One region of the Pseudomonas sp. GW-45 genome, then DNA from elsewhere that is predicted to be linked to it. Evidence: predicted binding sites of a transcription regulator. Region 1 holds the regulator's gene; each other region holds the start of a gene.

What was found. The regulator sigma-54, encoded in region 1, starts transcription at its own class of promoters, with help from an activator protein. The targets are predictions, from matches to a motif close to ANTGGCATNNANNTTGCTNT.
Region 2: flhA (flagellar biosynthesis protein FlhA) is a predicted target of sigma-54. The motif match lies at 2,985-3,004, and genes of this name have one in related genera.
Region 3: flgB (flagellar basal body rod protein FlgB) is a predicted target of sigma-54. The motif match lies at 2,902-2,921, and genes of this name have one in related genera.
Region 4: nirB (nitrite reductase large subunit NirB) is a predicted target of sigma-54. The motif match lies at 2,418-2,437, and genes of this name have one in related genera.

What each region holds. Positions count from the first base shown of each region.
Region 1 covers NZ_CM167674.1:2,764,660-2,769,294, reverse strand. Annotated here, with positions in the region: gene rapZ (RNase adapter RapZ) at 1-87, opposite strand, end outside; gene ptsN (PTS IIA-like nitrogen regulatory protein PtsN) at 93-548, opposite strand; gene hpf (ribosome hibernation-promoting factor, HPF/YfiA family) at 570-878, opposite strand; gene AC1XYH_RS12785 (RNA polymerase factor sigma-54) at 957-2,459, opposite strand; gene lptB (LPS export ABC transporter ATP-binding protein) at 2,553-3,278, opposite strand; gene lptA (lipopolysaccharide transport periplasmic protein LptA) at 3,275-3,853, opposite strand; gene lptC (LPS export ABC transporter periplasmic protein LptC) at 3,840-4,418, opposite strand; gene AC1XYH_RS12765 (KdsC family phosphatase) at 4,415-4,635, opposite strand, start outside.
Region 2 covers NZ_CM167674.1:944,981-949,615, forward strand. Annotated here, with positions in the region: gene AC1XYH_RS04285 (EAL domain-containing protein) at 1-1,437, opposite strand, end outside; gene AC1XYH_RS04290 (tetratricopeptide repeat protein) at 1,451-2,659, opposite strand; gene flhA (flagellar biosynthesis protein FlhA) at 3,059-4,635, shown strand, end outside.
Region 3 covers NZ_CM167674.1:2,381,448-2,386,082, forward strand. Annotated here, with positions in the region: gene AC1XYH_RS10795 (flagellar hook protein FlgE) at 1-1,264, opposite strand, end outside; gene flgD (flagellar hook assembly protein FlgD) at 1,301-1,984, opposite strand; gene flgC (flagellar basal body rod protein FlgC) at 2,002-2,442, opposite strand; gene flgB (flagellar basal body rod protein FlgB) at 2,446-2,850, opposite strand; gene AC1XYH_RS10815 (CheR family methyltransferase) at 3,082-3,909, opposite strand; gene AC1XYH_RS10820 (chemotaxis protein CheV) at 3,969-4,635, opposite strand, start outside.
Region 4 covers NZ_CM167674.1:1,461,342-1,465,976, reverse strand. Annotated here, with positions in the region: gene nirB (nitrite reductase large subunit NirB) at 1-2,186, opposite strand, end outside; gene AC1XYH_RS06580 (hypothetical protein) at 2,633-3,505, opposite strand; gene gloA (lactoylglutathione lyase) at 3,656-4,039, opposite strand; gene AC1XYH_RS06570 (argininosuccinate synthase) at 4,154-4,635, opposite strand, start outside.

The sequences.
Region 1 (4,635 bases):
AATGCAGTAGAAACCGTTGTCTTCCAAGAGATGCAGTGCGGTACTTTTACCTGACCCTGAGCGGCCACTGACGACGACGAGGCGCATTGGTTTCAGCCTCCATCTCCGGCCGCCATTACTTCATACAGGCTTTGGGCATCAGGTGCTGAGCGCAGTGCTTCGCGCAGGCTAGCCTGATCCAGTTTGCCTGCCAGCATTTTAAGTATCTGCAGGTGCTGGTCGGTTGCTTCCTGTGGGACCAAAAGAACGAAAATAAGGTCCACGGGCTGGCCGTCCAGCGCATCAAAATCGATTTTTCCATCCAGCTGCAGCAGTGCGCCAATTGCCTGGTGGCAATCGCCCAGGCGGCAATGGGGAATCGCAATGCCATTACCAAAACCAGTAGAACCGAGCTTTTCTCGGGCTATAAGGCTTTCATAAATGGCGTCTGGATCAAGGTTGGTGTGCTGAGCAACCAGCTTGCCGATCAATTCCAGCACACGTTTCTTGGATCCCCCCTGAACGCCCGAAAAGGTGCGGTCAGGGGTCAATATATGATCTATTTGCATGAGTATGCGGTGAGGTTCGCGTTAACGGTCATTGGCGCCCTGCAGGCGATCGATGTGTTTTTCTTTGTGCTTGATCAGTTGCCTATCGAGCTTGTCGGTGAGCTGATCAATCGCCGCGTACATGTCGGTACTTTCGGCCAGGGCGACGACTTCACCGCCGGCGACATGCAGGGTGGCTTCAGCTTTCTGTCGGAGTTTTTCTACTTCAAGGGTTACCTGGACGTTGGTGATTTTGTCAAAGTGCCGCTCCAGGCGGGCCATTTTTTCAGTGACGTGATCACGCAGTGCGTCAGTGATATCGAGTTGATGACCGCTAATATTCAATTGCATACGGCTTCTCCTGATTGGCTTGATGTTGCAGGGCAGCATGATGCCGCCCGGTGGTGCCATTGCTTAATTCTTGAAGGCTCAAACCAGCCTCTTGCGCTCGCTCGACGGTGCTATGTTGAGCGATTCGCGGTATTTCGCGATGGTCCGACGGGCCACCTCGATTCCTTGTTCTTCCAGTAAACCAGCGATCTTGCTATCGCTCAATGGTTTCTTTGGGTTTTCTGCTGCAACCAGTTTTTTAATCAGTGCGCGGATCGCCGTAGAGGAGAATTCTCCGCCCTCGCTTGTGCCCACATGGCTAGAAAAAAAGTACTTGAGTTCGAAGATACCACGCGGGGTGTGCATGAATTTCTGGGTGGTAACGCGCGAGATGGTCGACTCGTGCATACCAACGGCTTCAGCGATATCGTGCAGCACTAGAGGTTTCATGGCCTCTTCACCTTGCTCGAGAAAACCGCGCTGATGCTCAACGATCTGGGTAGCAACCTTCATCAGCGTTTCGTTGCGGCTCTGCAGGCTCTTAATAAACCATCGCGCCTCTTGCAGATTATTGCGCAGGTAGGTGTTGTCCTGGCTTGAGTCGGCGCGGCGCACCATGGAGGCATATTGGTTGTTAACTCTTACCTTCGGCACTGACTCCTGGTTTAGTTCAACCAGCCAGCGATTGTTATCCTTGCGCACGATTACATCGGGAATAACGTATTCCGGCTCGCCCGAGGCAATTTCGCCGCCAGGACGTGGATTTAGTGTCTGGATCAATGCAACCACATCGCGCAGTTGATCTTCCTTAAGCTTGCTGCGGCGCATCAGCTGGCTAAAATCCCGACTACCGAGCAGTTCAAGATGATCGCGGACCACCCGTGTTGCTTGTTCCAGCATGGGTGTATCGGCGGGTAATTGGCGAATCTGCAGCAGCAGACATTCGCTCAGATCACGCGCGCCGATGCCGACCGGCTCGAACTGCTGGATACGGTGCAGCACCATTTCCACCTCATCCATCTCCACGTCCATTTCGGGTGGCAGGGAAGCGAGGATGTCGTCCAGTGATTCTTCCAGATAACCGTCGGCGTTGATGCCATCAATCAATGCAATGGCAATTTCGTAATCGGTCTCCGACATAGGAATCAGATTGAGTTGCCATTCCAGGTGACTTTGCAACGTTTCGCCGGTGCCAGTGCGGGAGGTGTAGTCCCAGTCTTCTTCATCCTGGCTGGGCAAGGAGCTGGTTGAGCTTTGGTAAACGTCATCCCACTGTGTGTCGACCGGCAACTCATTAGGGATTTGCTCGTTCCAGTTGCCGTCTTCTTCAGGCTGGCTGTGCTGGTCTATGGCATCAAGAGTAACGGGTTCGGGGACGGTGACAGAGGATGGGTCGCTGTCGCTGTCTTTGCTCTCGGTATCGCTGGCGCTGTAGTCGTCATCGCCTTCGTCGGCCATCTCCAACATTGGATTGGCTTCCAGCGCTTCTTGCACCTCCTGTTGAAGGTCAAGACTGGAAAGCTGTAGCAGTCGGATGGCTTGCTGCAGCTGCGGTGTCATCGTCAGCTGCTGCCCCATCTTGAGGACGAGCGTGGGTTTCATTATTTGGCGAATTACCTTGTGCGCTTGGTCTAACCGTTATCGAGGCAGCTCTGGCTCATGTGGTCTTGTAGCATGCCTGAAACCAGTGTTGTTTTATAGCCGGAAGGCGTGGCCCAGATAGACATCCTTGACCGTTTGATCAGCCAGAACGGTTTCGGCGTCGCCTTCAGCAATGATAGTGCCTTCATTGACGATATAAGCCTTATCACAGATATCCAGCGTCTCGCGCACGTTGTGGTCGGTGATGAGCACACCTATGCCTTTATCTTTGAGGTGTTGGATGATCTGCTTGATGTCGCTGACCGAGATGGGGTCAACGCCGGCGAATGGCTCGTCCAGCAGGATAAAGCTAGGGTCGGTTGCCAGGGCGCGGGCGATTTCGGCCCGACGACGTTCGCCGCCGGACAGGCTCATGCCCAGGTTGTCGCGCAGGTGCTGGATATGAAACTCGCGCATCAGTGATTCCAGCTTGCCTTTGCGTGCCTCGGCATTAAGGTCTTTGCGGGTCTCGAGAATGGCCATGATGTTGTCGGCCACACTCAATTTGCGAAAGATGGACGCTTCCTGCGGTAGGTATCCGATGCCTTCACGAGCGCGCCCATGCATGGGCAGGGCGGTAATGTCAGTGTTGTCGATATGTACTTCGCCCTGATCGGATTTGACTAGACCCACAATCATATAGAAACAGGTGGTCTTGCCAGCACCGTTGGGTCCGAGTAGGCCAACCACTTCGCCGCTGTTGATCGAAATCGAAACATCCTTGACCACTTGGCGCGCTTTATAGGCTTTGGCCAAATTTCGAGCTTGTAATGTGCTCATGGCGCCGTTGACTCGCTCTCGCCATCAGCACTCTCAGTAGTGGCGTTGCCACGACTGCGAGGCTGAATGGTGATCTCGATACGGCCATCGCCGCCGCTATCTGCTCCAGTGGCACCGCTGCTGCTATTGCGCCCAGCGTCGACTACCTGGCCAGGAATGTCATAGCTGACGTAGTCGCCCTGGAAGGTATTGCCCGACTGCTCAAGAAAGGCTTTGTCGATCAGCACCACGCGCTCATCCGCAGCGTAGTACTCAATCGTCTGCGCGTGAGCTTTGACTGGCGGCTTGTTGGCCTCCGGCGTCTGCTGGTAGGTAGCTGGGCCGCCCTGGGTAACCATCTTGTTCAGCTCCCCGTTGGCGTCGCTAGTCAGGGTTACGCGAGTGCCGGCAAGGCGCATGGTGCCTTGAGTAATGATTACATTGCCGGTGTAGACAGCAGTATTACGCTTGTCGTCCAGCGTGGCAGTATTAGCTTGAATGCGAATTGGCTGGCTGCTGTCGCTGGGCAGGGCAAGCGCGGAAGCGGCTGGATACAGCATCAGCGTCATGACAAAGAGGGATTTAGCGCACCTCATGTTGGCCTCGTACGGTGGACAGCAGCTGCAGGCGGCCGTCATTGAGAAATAACTTCATACCCGTTGCGGTGGTTACGCTGCGGGCGGCTTCGATTTTAACGTCTTGATCGGTTTCGGCATAATCTCGTGCCGGAAACAGAGTCAGAGCGGAGGTGGTCAGTCGGCGCGTAGGTTGGCTGTTGAGTTCTTGCTTCAACAACACGTTTTGCGCAAGATCGACACGATCTCCGTCCTCTGTCACCAGGCCTTCATCAGATTCTAGCAGCCACGGCGCAGGGTCTCCGCCACGGTAAAAGAGTAGTTTAGGCTGCTGCAAATGCGTGCTGCCATCTTCAACCTGATGCACTGCATGCGTAGTGGTTAGCTCGTAGGTGGTTTTACCTTGTTCGTTCAGTGCCTGGATGCGGGCATTGTCGATGTAGAAGTCCGGGCGTGCCGCAGCGCTGCTGGTCAACGGCGTAAAGCTGGCCGGCCGTATATTCCAATAGCCCACACTTAACGCCAACGCCACGCCAATTAGCCACAGCAAGCCGGTTAATAGGTAGCGCGGTACGCTTAATTTCACAGGTAGGCCGCCTGAGCTTCTTCCAGAGTGCCTTGTGCATGCATGATAAGCTCGCAGAACTCTCGGGCGGCGCCCGCACCGCCACTGGCTTGGGTTATGCCATGTGCATGCTTGCGGACAAAACCATCGGCACTGGCCACGGCGATACCAAGTCCGATGCGGCGCATCACTGGCAGATCAGGAAGGTCGTCACCGAGAAAAGCAATCTCATGCATCT
Region 2 (4,635 bases), 1.8 Mb from region 1:
GCCCAGGCTGGCATTCACGGGTATATCCTGGTTGTGCCATGTGATGCGCAGTGCGCTGATGAACTCGAGCAGCTGGTTGATCTGCTTTTGCAGTTGTCCTTCGCTGTGTTCGCCTGGCAACCAAACGGCGAGCTCATCTGCGGGCATGCGATATAGGCGGCTTTGCTGCCAATCGGGCTGACTCCCCAGGTAGTCATCCAGTGCATCCGCTAGCTCGATAATGACGTGGTCACCACATTCGTGGCCGTAAAAATCGTTAATTTCTTTGAAAGAGTCAATGTTGAGCAGGATCAGTGACGCGGTACGACGCTTTCTTAAATCAACCAGCAGGCGCTCGCGATTAGGTAGCTCTGTCAGGCTGTCGGTGTAGAGGTTATGCAGTTGGCGCAGGATGCCTGCCACTAGATAAAGAATGAGAGCGGAGATCAGCAGCAGTATCAGCCCGGTCAGGCTAACAATTCGGAAGTTGCTTTGCCGCATAGGCTCCAGCACCGCATCAATCTCGGCTTGAGGCACGCCAATGCCGAACAGCATGCCAGCCTGGGTACGAGAGAAGAACAGCGCATATTCGCGCTGACTTAAGTCAAGTTGCAGGTGCTGCATGGGTGAGGCGAGCTGACGCGTGCTGAGTATTCGGGTGGTGGATTGTGGTTTCAGTTGTTCATAAAGATTCAGGTCGACGATAGCGTTGATCAGCTCTTGCGCCTGCGCCACATTTTTAGCTTCTGAGAGGCTGGAAAGATTGCGGTTTTCGGTATCCAGCAAAAACGAGAAAGTGCCGGGGGTGACCTCAACCCGACTGACCGTGCGCACAATATCTTCCGCTCGCCAATCGGTAATCGCTAACCCAATGGGTTGTTGCTGGTTGTTGAAAATTAAAACCGCGTGGCTGATCACGGCGCTGTCGATGCTGGCTTTGTAGTAAGCGGGCATCCAGTTATTGGCGGGATCGATATTGCTGTTGGATTGTTGCTCAAGTTCAGTCAGGCGCTGATACCACTGCCGTATCATTTGCTGGTCGGCTGCCGGAATGGCCTCGACCAGAATGTTGCTCTCCTGACGATAGGCATAAAGCGCCTTCTCGGTTCTGCCGTCTGCGAACCATAGGCTGCTGCCGTAACTATCGGGAAAGTCTCGCAACGTCTGTTGCAGGCTCTGGCGCAAGCGCTGCACCGTAACCGCAGAGTTGTCCTCCAGGCTATCAAACAGGCTGCCGGTGCGGGCCAGTCCATGAGTGTTGTATTCCATCTGCCGATGGTGGGCGTTGATGCGGTCCAGGTTGGCGTAGAAAGTGTCGGTAATTTGTCGCTGCCGCAACTCAGCCATGGCATTTTGCGCGTACTCCAGATTCAAGCTGGACATCAGCCAAGTACCAAACATGAAGATGCACACCAGCAGGCTGAGCAGAAACATGATTGCTGGCTTGACCGGGAGCATGGGCATTCCTTGGCTAGAGTCCGTTAAGCCCAGAATGGACGCGGCCTTGGGCCTGAGTCAACTCTTCCGGACTGAGTTGGGACGATAGCTGTTCTACATGCCGTTTGCCGCGTTTTTCGCCGTTAACCAACGCCAAGCTCAGCCAGACGTAAGCCTCTATCAGGTCGGTATCGCCACTGGTGCCCTGCAGATAATCCATGCCTAGCTCATATTGGGCGGTGGCCGAGTTCTTTTTTGCTGCCTCTCGCAGCCAATGACGAGCGCTAGCTGAACCTTTTTGCTGGTTGGCCAGCTGCAAAATAGCGGGCACATAACCGGCGCTGGCGGCGCGATGCAGGTGGACCTGCGATTGCGGAAAGTTCCTGGCGAGCCCCGTGCCTTGCTGGTAAGCCTGGGCCAGTAAAAAGTTGGCCTCGCGCTGGTCCTGATCACTTGCTGCCTTCAGCCAGGTAGCGGCTTCTTCTTGTTGATCTTGTGCGGCGAGTAGTTGAGCCAGTAACAGCTGACCGTTGGCGTCGCCCTGGCCAGCCGACTCGCGTGCCCAGCGCAGCGCCTCAGCCTGATCTCCGTCTGTTTGTGCAATCACCGCAAGGTGATGCTGGGCTTTGCCATCGCCCTTCGCGGCAGCGGCAGAGCAGGAAGGTTGAGCTTGCTGAAAGTTTTTAATGCTAAACAACAGGTAGCAATCTTTTGCGTTATTGCTGCTGGCAGCGCGTTGGCTGACGGGCGTGTTGGCTTTGGCGGTTGGCGTAACGGGTGTGGCGTTAGTTTGAGTAGCAACCGCCGACTGCGCCGCGCTCACCCGTTGGGCGAAGGCATCAATCACCGCAGGACAAGAGAATACATAGCCGCGCTTAAGGCGTTGTAGCGTTGCAGCGTTGGGATCCTGTGGAGCATAACGGGCGGCAACCACGCCGCAACGTTCGCTGCGTTCGGCACGGACCAACTCTGCATAGGGAGCGTAGTCCGAGTCTTCGCCGTGCCGCTGCAAGTAGACAGTGAGTGGGTCTATATATTCTTGATCAAACAGCGCTTGCACCTCAGCGTGGCGTTCCTGCTCCTTGGGATCGCTCGTTAAACTGGCGGCGAGGTCGGCCAGGCGCTGGCGCTGATTTTTTAATACTTCGCTAGAGCGTGCCAACAGACTGTCAGGCTGAGATAGGGTCTCGCAGCCAGTCAGGGCCGCGGTAACGATGAGCAGCAAAACAACAAGTACGCGCATGAATTCTCTCTGTGATGGCCAGGAACCACTGAGTATGGCTATTGAAAATGCGTGAAAATAACAGCGCTTGTTAGCTATTCGCAGTGTCTTTCAGTGCGCTTCGGTCTATCAGAGTCTCGACCGGAAAAACTGCGCGGTTAACTGATTCCGAGGCCTTTACGCAGGTTTGCCGGTTACTCAATGGCCTCATTCAAAGCTGGGCCATCCGTTGCCGTTGTTGTTAGCGCAGTGTATCAGAGTGACAGCACCAGCAAAGCATAGCACTGGTTTTCAGGTTTGGTGTATGGCACTTCGACATTATCTCGGTCGACGTTCCCTTCGTTAAACTGGAACGCTTCTTGCGTAGGCTCTGTTAGCACGCATATAGCGTCAAATTATTGATTGGGGAAGCTCTGGGCAATGGCTGTCGATCGCACACAAATGATGGGTAACATGCGGACCAATCTAGCCGGCTTACGCCACGGCAGTCTGGGTGTGCCTATTCTATTGCTGGTGATGCTCGGCATGATGATGTTGCCGGTGCCACCTTTCATACTCGACGTGCTCTTTACCTTCAATATTGCACTGGCTTTGGTGGTGCTGTTGGTCGGCGCTTACGCCTTGCGCCCGCTTGATTTCGCCGTGTTCCCCACCATATTGCTGGTCGCCACCTTACTGCGCTTGGCGCTCAACGTAGCGTCTACGCGAGTGGTGCTGCTCTATGGTCATGAGGGTGGTGACGCGGCGGGTAAGGTTATTCAGGCCTTCGGTGAAGTGGTGATCGGCGGTAACTATGTTGTGGGTCTGGTGGTGTTCGCCATCCTGATGATTATCAACTTTGTGGTAGTTACCAAGGGTGCTGGGCGTATCTCAGAAGTGAGCGCTCGCTTCACCCTGGATGCTATGCCTGGCAAACAGATGGCAATCGACGCCGATTTGAATTCGGGTCTGATTGATCAGGAACAGGCCAAGACCCGGCGGATGGAGGTGTCGCAGGAAGCGGATTTCTACGGCTCCATGGACGGTGCCAGTAAGTTCGTACGCGGTGACGCGGTTGCCGGTCTGCTGATTCTGTTCATCAACGTGATTGGTGGTTTAGCCATCGGTATGGCGCAGCACGGCCTGCCATTCGCAGAAGCCGGCAAAATCTACGTGCTGTTGACCATTGGTGACGGTTTGGTGGCGCAAATTCCGTCGCTGCTGCTGTCTACCGCTGCCGCCATTATGGTGACGCGGGTCTCCACCTCTGAAGACATGGGCGCGCAGGTGCAGCGTCAGATGTTCACCTCGCCCAAGGCGCTGGCTATTGCCGCGGCGATCATGATCATCATGGGCCTGATTCCCGGCATGCCACACTTTTCCTTTATTGGTTTGGGTGCGCTGGCAGCCGGTGGCGCCTACGTGATTGCCAAACGACAGCAGGTCAAGGTTGAAGAGGACGCTGAGGTTGAGCGCAAGCAGGCGCTGCCGCCAGCGGTGCAGTCGCCAGAAACCCGTGAGCTGGGCTGGGATGACGTCACCCCGGTCGACATGGTGGGGTTGGAGGTAGGTTACCGTTTGATTCCGCTGGTCGACCGGAACCAGGGTGGGCAGTTGCTGGCGCGGATTAAGGGCGTGCGTAAAAAACTGTCACAGGACTTGGGCTTTTTGATGCCCTCGGTACACATCCGCGACAACCTCGATCTGGCACCCAATGCCTATAGATTGACGCTGATGGGTGTTGGCGTAGCTGAAGCTGAGGTTTACCCAGACCGTGAGCTGGCAATCAACCCAGGCCAGGTATTTGGCGAAATCAAAGGCTTGGCGGGTAAAGATCCTGCCTTTGGGTTGGATGCGGTATGGATCGAGCCGATGCAGAAAGACCAGGCTCAGTCGCTTGGTTACACGGTAGTCGACGCCAGCACCGTGGTGGCCACCCACATCAACCAAATTCTGCACAAGCACGCACATGAGCTGATTGGCCATGAGGAAGTGCAGCAGCTGCTGCAAGTGCTGGC
Region 3 (4,635 bases), 380 kb from region 1:
CCAACGCACCCGACTGAATGCCACCGAGAGTACCCGTAGCAGGCGCACCAACCACCGGCTCGCCGGAAGCAAAGGACTGTGACCAAGCGGTATTACCCAGCGGGGTTAAACCCTGCTGGTTGGCGAAGGTAGCCAATACAACTTGCCCTTGCACCTTAGTCTGTCCATTGGTGTAGCGAGCCACCAACATACCTGACTGGTCTATTTCCAGGCCCGCCAGCTCACCCGTGGTAAAGCCATCCTGGGTCACGGAGGTCACTGCGAAACTGGAAGAGTACTGCGAAGAACCGGTCAGGTTGATGGCAAGACTACCCACTGGCGAATCAGCACCTGTTGGCTGACCTTCACTATCAAGTGGTGCCCAGCCGGTAACGTTGTAAGGCTGCGGCGACGTCAATTCACCTACGCTATTGAACTGAACGGCGTAGCTGCTGTTTGGCGTAAAGGCTGGATCCGCTGCCTGCACGCCAGTCTGCGGGTCACGACCGTCGATCAACACGTGCATATCCCAGCTGTTGGCGTCGTTCTTGACGAAATACTTGGTCAACACATGAGAGTTACCCAAGCTGTCGAATACGTTCACCGACGTAGAGCTATTATAAGAAGCCGAGTTAGTTGGATCGAATGTCGCCTGCCCTGCTGCCAATCCCGCCGCTTGCGCAGTAGCAATCTCTGCAGGAGTCGGACTGCCGGGGGTAGCTGCGGTAGCAATGGAGGTAGCATAAGCCGCATCATACTGCTGGGTAAAAACTGCCGGCCGCGTCTGAGTGGAGTTCAGATTCAGCGTGGAAGTAATACCCGTTGTGGCATTCGGATCGGCAGAGCGTGTGTCCACGCGCAGGTCCGTTTGAATACCCTGATTGATCTGGCCCGATACCGCGTTCACGCCAAAGCCCTGCAAACGCTCGCCGGCATTGTTGACGATATTACCCGCGCTATCGGTACCGAAATAACCTGCGCGAGTGTAGCTAAGAGCGCCCTCTTTGCTGGTTACAAAGAAGCCGTTACCGTTAATTGCCAAATCCAGGCTGTTTTCGGTAAAACCAATATTGCCCTGGGTAAATAGCTGAGCCGAATTAGCCAGCGCCACACCGCTGCCCTGAGCGTTACTGCCGGAGCCCAATACCGATGCCGCATAGACGTCGGCAAACTCGGCACGCGAACTTTTAAAGCCAACAGTGCCCGAGTTGGCGATGTTGTTACCGGTGATATTCAGATCGGATGCAGCCGCCCGGATACCACTCAAACCGATATTAAAACCCATGGTATTTCTCCTTACTCAGTCAGTGTCGGACGACTGTTATTTAATCGAGTAAACATTGGATAGACTGATACTGCCCAGCCCAGCCACGTTAAGCAGCAGCTCACCGTTCTCACCGGCACCCAGCGAAACACTGTCTACATTGGCTGGCAACAGCGTTGCCAACTGCTTGGTGGTGCCATCAATCGATGCATTAGCTTCGAAGGTATAAGCGCCGGGCGGCAAGATGTTGCCGCTGGAGTCCTGCCCATCCCAGGTAAAGTCATGCATACCCGCTTCGAGGCTTCCCATATTGATGGTGTCCACCAGGCTGCCGGAGCTGTCGAGCACCTTGATGGATACCGCGCCACTGTCACTTGGCAAGGCAAACTGCCCTTCCAGGCCGTTAGCGGTATCCACAATGGCCTTGTCCGAAGGCACTACCACTGTGCGGCCGACCATAGAAGATGCCTGCAGCGCTTGCGATGACTGATAACCGCTGAGCAGCGCTTCCATTGAGGTGTTCATATTCTCGATACCCTCAACCGTACTGAACTGCGCTAGCTGGGCGATAAATTCACCGTTCTCTTGGGGCGACAGCGGATCTTGATTGTTCATCTGCGCGACCAACAGCTCGAGGAACTGATCTTTGCCCAGATCATCACCCGTGGCGAAACGGTCTGATTTGATCTCGTACTGATCCAATACACTGTTGCCCACTGCCACATTATTGCTGACACTCATGATCTATAAATCTCCGTTCACTGACCCAGAGTAAGGACGCGTTGCAACATGGTCTTGGCGGTATTCATGACTTCTACGTTGGTCTGGTAAGACCGTGACGCAGCCATCATGTTGGCCATCTCTTCCACCACATTAACGTTGGGATAAAACACATAACCTTCTTCGTTCGCCATCGGATGATCCGGCTCGTAGCGCGGCTCCAACTCAGCGGCCGACTCAACAATTCCCAGCACCTGCACACCTGCACCCGCCTGCTGCTCATCACTGAATAGGGATGCACCAGTCGCTTGCTCGGCATTAAAAATAGTGGCGAAAACCGGGTTGCGCGCGCGATAGGTATCGCCGGTGCTACTGGAAACGGTCTCGGCATTGGCAATGTTGCTGGCGACCGTGTTCAAACGCAGCGACTGCGCGCTCATCCCGGATCCGGCAATATCAAATACTTTATCGAGTGACATAAATTACTCTCCTCGCAGGGCAGTCATCAGCCCTTTGAATTTGCTATTGAGGAAGGTAAAGCTGGCCTGAAAGTCGATCGCGTTTTCGGCGTAGGCGGCCTTCTCTGCTTCAGGATCTACAGTGTTGCCATCGAGCGAGGGCTGCAGCGGAGTGCGAAATCTCAGGCCGGCCACTTGATCGATAAGGCTTTCAGCGGCGATGTGCCCGTCATTGGTCTGCGCGACGCTAACCGCCTGGCTATTGCCCGGCTGCTGCGCCGCTAGCACCGCACTGAAATCCAGATCGCGCGCTTTATAGTTGGGGGTTTCCGCATTGGCGAGATTATTGGCCAGCACCTCAGCCCGCTGAGAGCGGAACTTAAGCGCTTGTTCATGCACACCAAGTGCGTTTTCGAAACTCAAACTCATGGCAACCTTCCTCGCTCTGGCACAGAGCCAAAAGACTTCTATGCCAACAACAAAGCAAAGTGCATGCCAATAAATAATATGTATTTAAATCAAGTAGCTAAGCAATTAAGAGTCAAAAAAGCGGCAATTCATTACCGGCAGGCGGCAATGCCAAAGACGGTAATCGAGGGAAAGCGGCAAAGATTTTGCCGCGCAACAAGCGGCGGCAAAATCTCGGGAGAAGCGGAAAAATCAACGTGCCTGGTACACAATACCGGGATTGCATTGCACCATTTGATACAGCTCAGGCAACCCATTCAAGGCCTCTGACGCGCCCAGCATCAAGTATCCGCCGGGTTTGAGCGTGGCGTGAATGCGCCGCAATATGTCTTTTTTAACGTCCGCAGAAAAATAGATCAGTACATTACGGCAGAACACAATGTCGAACTTGCCAAGAATCGAGTAACTATCAAGCAGGTTGATCGCACGAAATTCGACGCGATTGCGCACCGCCTGCTTGAGCGCCCAGCGACCTGGTGTCAAAGGATCAAAGTAACGCGTCAGGCGCTCCTGCGACAAACCCCGAGCCACGGAGAGGCTGTCGTACTCTGCACTTTTGGCTGCATTTAGAATGCCACCGGATAGGTCCGTGGCAACGATCTGCGCGCCGCCGCGCAACTGACCGAGGTTGCTGCGTTCAAACTCATCGATCGACATACTCAGTGAGTATGGCTCTTGACCTGACGAGCAAGCAGCAGACCAGATCCGCAGGCGCTGCCCTGGGCTACCTTTAATAAACTCCGGAATGAGCTTTTTCTTGAGCACTTCAAACGGGTAAACATCCCGAAACCAGAGCGTTTCATTGGTTGTCATTGCATCGATAACCAGCTCGCGAAGACCGCCGCGCGGCTGGGCTTGAATACGCTTGACCAATTCACCCAAACTGCCAATTTTCTCCTGCTCGAGCAACCGATTGAGGCGGCTTGATACCAGATACTGTTTATTGTCACCCAGCACAATGCCGCAGGCTTTTTCCAAAAAATCACGAAATGCCAGAAAGTCCTGATTAGCCAAAGTCACACGCGCCGCCTTGCGTTGTTTGAGTTCAGTATAAAATTCCGCGCCATCGTTTATTCAGCCTACTCGCGCGTAGCGTGCAAGCGATCAATAACGCGCTGAGCAAGGTCATCCGGCTTGAACTTGGCAAGAAAGTCATCAGCGCCTACCTTCTTGACCATTGCCTGATTGAACACACCCGACAATGAGGTGTGCAGCATCACATGCAAGTTCTTCAGTCGCGGATCATTGCGGATTTCGGCGGTCAGCGTGTAGCCGTCCATTTCCGGCATCTCGATATCCGACACAATCATCAACAGGCTCTTGCTTACATCCTCACCCAAATCAGCCTGGGCCCTAAGCCAGTCGAGAGCCTGTCTACCATCGTTAAGCGTGATGACTTCCACGCCTACTTCCTGCAGGCAGCGCGAGACTTGCTTGCGCGCGATTGAGGAGTCATCAACTATGAGCACCTTGCGGGTAAGCGCCTCAGCCTGTGTCTCTTTGTTGATCACGCCTTCGGAAATTTTCTCGTTGGTCGGCACCACTTCAGCAAGCACTTTCTCCACGTCGATAATTTCAACCATCTGGTTATCGACCCGCGTCACTGCGGTGAGATAATGATCGCGGCCGGTGCCCTTTGGCGGTGGATGAATCTCGGACCAATTCATGTTGACGATGCGCTCAACCGAACGCACCAGAAAACCCTGCACCTTGTAGTTGTACTCGGTGATAATCACAAAGGCGGTG
Region 4 (4,635 bases), 1.3 Mb from region 1:
AGATCAGTGGCAAACAGCTCAGCGTGGCGCGGGCGCATGCCGCCGTTACCGGCAACGTAGAGATTCCAGCCGTTCTCAGTTGCGATTACACCCACATCCTTGCTCTGCGCCTCGGCGCATTCGCGAGTGCAGCCGGATACCCCAAACTTGATTTTGTGCGGCGAGCGCAGGCCCTTGTAGCGATTCTCAAGCACCAATGCCATGCCAACACTGTCCTGCACGCCGTAGCGGCACCAGGTACTGCCGACACAGGATTTAACGGTACGCAGCGATTTACCGTAGGCGTGACCAGTCTCAAAACCGGCTTCAATTAGCTCACTCCAGATGTCGGGCAACTGGTGTAGTTCGGCGCCGAATAGGTCAATACGCTGGCCTCCGGTAATTTTGGTGTAGAGATCGTATTTCTTAGCCACCGCACCGAGCGCGATCAACTTGTCTGGGGTGATCTCACCACCAGCGATACGTGGCACAACGGAATAGGTGCCGTTGTTCTGCATGTTGGCCATGAAGGTATCGTTGGTGTCCTGCAGCGGCACCAGTGAAGGGTCGGTGATCGGCTGGTTCCAGCACGATGCCAGAACGGAGCCTACCGCCGGTTTGCAAATGTCGCAGCCGGTGTGTCCACGGCCATGCTTGGCCAGCAGCTCTTCAAAGCTAATGATGCCTTCAACCCGCACAATGCCGTACAGCTCCTGGCGGGTATGCGCGAAGTGCTCACACAGACTTTTGTCGACCTCAACGCCGCGGGCACTGAGTTCATGTTCAAACACTTGCTTGAGCAGCGCGCTGCAACCACCGCAACCAGTACCCGCTTTGGTTGCCAGTTTCAGATCACCGAGATCAGTGCAGCCGGTATCTACCTGACAGCAGATCGCTCCTTTGCTGACGTTGTGGCAGGAGCAAATAGTCGCCGTATCCGGCAAGGCATCAGCACCCAGTGCAGGAGCACCCTCGCCTGCTGGCAGAATCAGGCTGGCCGGATCTGCTGGCAGCTTGATACCGTTCTGCGCATATTGCAGCAAGGTGTCGTAGTAGCTGTTATCGCCCACCAACACCGCGCCTATCACCTGACTGCCATCCGGAGAGACCACAAGACGGCGATAGCTGGAGTTGACCTCGTCGTTAAACCGGTAACTCTTTGCACCAGGCGTTGCAGCGTGAGCGTCACCGATGGAGCCCACATCAACACCCAGCAGTTTCAGCTTGGTAGACATGTCGGCGCCGATAAAGCTTTCATGCTGCTTGCCTACCAGCAGCGCCGCCAGGTTGCGCGCCATGGTGTAGCCCGGTGCGACCAAGCCAAAGATGCTGCCGTTCCAGGAAGCACACTCGCCGATGGCGTAAATGTCGGGGTCGTTGGTGCGGTAGTCACTATCGATTACCACGCCACCGCGTTCAGCGATATCCAGGCCGGCGCTACGGCCCAATGCGTCCTGCGGGCGGATGCCAGCGGAGAATACGATTAGATCAGTTTCCAGCGACTCACCATCACTGAAGTTCATGCGATAGGCGTATTCTTCGCCAGCGACAATTTCACTGGTTGCGCGGTTGAGATGCACACGTACGCCGAGTTCTTCGATACGCGCTTTCAATGCCGCACCACCGTCTGGGTCAAGTTGCACCGGCATCAGCCGCGGAGCGAACTCGACCACATGGGCTTCAAGACCCAGCGACTTGAGTGCGTTGGCTGCTTCCAGGCCAAGCAGGCCACCACCGACCACAACACCACGACGACCGCCGTTGGCAGCAGCGCGAATGTCATCTAGATCATCCAGTGTGCGATAAACCAGCTTTGAATTACCTTCAGCGCCAGCAATCGGCGGTACAAAAGGATATGAGCCAGTCGCCAGCACCAGGCGGTCGTAGGGCTGGCGGCCCTCGCTAGTAACCACCTCTTTGCGCTCGCGGTCGATCTCCAGTACTGCCACGCCTAGGTGCATGTGCACCCCATGCTGTGTATAAAAATCGGCTTCGCACATGGCCAATGACTCGGCATCACGACCACCGAAATACTCCGAGAGGTGTACGCGATCGTAAGCGCGCTGAAGCTCCTCACCGAACACGTGCACTTGATATTGGGCAAGCGCACCTTGCTCGGTCAGTTGCTCGACACAATGATGACCGACCATCCCGTTACCAATGATGACCAGTGTTTCGTTCTTGATCGGGGTCACTTTCGAGTTCATCGCCTTTCCTCAGTCGAAGCCGCAGCCGGCACGGGCCGGCAAAAAAACAAAAAAAAAGCGCCTGGAGTCCTCTTCGGGACTCCAGGCGCCGTTGCCTGGTACTACTCAAATTGTGTTGTGGGCGCTAGCCTGAGCTTCGTTGCTCGGATCACCCGCTTCCCAGCCTTGCGGCAGATGGTCGACGATGACCACCGGAAGTTTAGGCTGCAAAAAACAGCCACTGAGCAGACAAAAGCAATTGGCGTGCCAAAGTTATACGAAGAAGGATTGAGGAGCAGATGACGGATTATTTAAATAAAATTAAATCAATTAATACATCACGCTACAGAGGAAACTTAATATTATTTATATACGAAAATTTAATGCCAACTAGGCCGTGATAAGCCAAAGCAGAATGAACCAGAAGAGTGCGGAATTGAGAGAAAACACCGTTTTGGTGCAAGGCCTCAGGCTTTACCCACGCGTTCGCGGGACGAGCCAGAAGCCACGACGAGCCGCTCGAGCAGCATGTCCACCAGCAGTAATTGAGCGCTGATCGCCCGCGTAGCAACCTGAAAGAACTCCACTGAATGCACTGCCGGAGACGGCTGGCGGTCCAGTAGTGTGCGAATGCGCTCGAGCAAGAGGTCCAGCGCATCCTCCGCGTCACGCACCGGCTGGCTGACCAGAATACGTAAATCCGGATCCGAGATCAGCCGCGCCAGAGCAGCATACGACTGCTCATTGATCTGCTTATTCAATACTTGCAATTGGTTACGCCAAATCGGCAGGTTTTGGCGATTGGCTGCGATACCGGTGCCGACAGCGCGGCTTTGACCCAGCAGCTCAATACTCTGCAGCAACTCAAACCACAACCCTTCCGCCTGCGGCGCCAAGCGCCCCAGACAGACTAAATCAAATCGGTTGGCCAAGGCTTCAATGGTCTGCAAAAGACAAGCAATCATATCGTTGTGCAGTGTCAGCAAGTGCTCGGCACTTTCGTGTTCGAAGCCACTTTCAATCTTTTGCCAGATATCCCGCGCTTGATGCCAACTGTCATACCAATACAGCGATGCCTCGTATTGGCCGATCGTCTTCAGTAACTGCAGCAGTTGCTGATGCACCGACCAGCGCCGAGGTTCCAGTGAATGCTCGCCAGACATCGCGCCGAAGGAAAGCCCACGGTGACGTTGCACCTGTTCCAGCAACTGACGCAGTAGTTGAATCTGCGTAATCGCCTGCTGTCGTTGCTCACGCGCGGCGCGCTTGCGCACCCGGCGCAAGCGAAACAAACCAATGGCAGAAAGCACTATTATAGAAATGCACAGCGTCCATATCATGCCAACACTTCCCTGAAGGCCCCGATCAGGCAGTTGAAAAAACACTCACGTTGCCGATACCGCGCTAAAAAGCGCACTACAGCAGGCGAACTGCGCTTTTTATGTTGCCCGCCTGGCCTATTTTCTCAGTAACCCGGAGGTTCTTCTAAGCTACTTTTTGCAGAGTAGCTCGATCCGATATCCGTCGGGATCTTCAACAAAGGCCAGCACACTCTGCCCGTGCTTCATCGGACCCGGCTCGCGCACCACCTTGCCGCCTGCCGATTTAATCTGCTCACAGGCTTTGTACACATCCAGTACTTCGATGGCGATATGACCATAGCCGCTGCCCAGATCGTACTCGTTGGTGTCCCAGTTATGCGTAAGCTCTAGCGCGGTGTGTTCTGCTTCGTTGCCATAGCCGACGAACGCCAGGGTAAAGCGCCCTTCCGGGTAATCCTTACGCCGCAGCAAGGTCATACCCAACACTTCAGTGTAGAAAGCGACGGATTTTTCCAGATTACCGACGCGTAGCATGGTGTGCAAAATACGCATATTCACAACCTTTAATTAGAAGCATCAAAGTAAAGCTACAAGCTTCAGACTCGTCTTGCCAGCCTGACAGCAAAACGCCCGGATGACCGGGCGTTTTGTAGATCACCGCGTAGCTCAGAGCAGCTTGCGACCCTTGTTAGCAGCAATGCGCATACGCAGCGCATTCAGCTTGATAAAGCCTGCTGCATCGGCCTGATCGTAGGCGCCCGCATCGTCTTCAAAGGTAGCGATGTTGGCATCAAACAGCGAGTCGTCAGACTTGCGGCCAACCACCATCACGTTGCCCTTGTAGAGCTTGAGACGCACGACACCGTTAACCTGTGCCTGGGATGCATTAATCATCTGTTGCAGCATCACCCGCTCAGGGCTCCACCAGAACCCGTTGTAGATCAGCTCGGCGTATTTGGGCATCAAGCTGTCTTTCAGGTGAGCGACTTCACGGTCCAGAGTGATGGACTCGATAGCGCGGTGACCTTTCAGCATGATGGTGCCGCCGGGGGTTTCGTAGCAGCCACGGGATTTCATGCCCACAAAGCGGTTTTCAACGATATCCAGACGACCAATACCGTTGTCGCCACCTACCTTGTTCAGGTAAG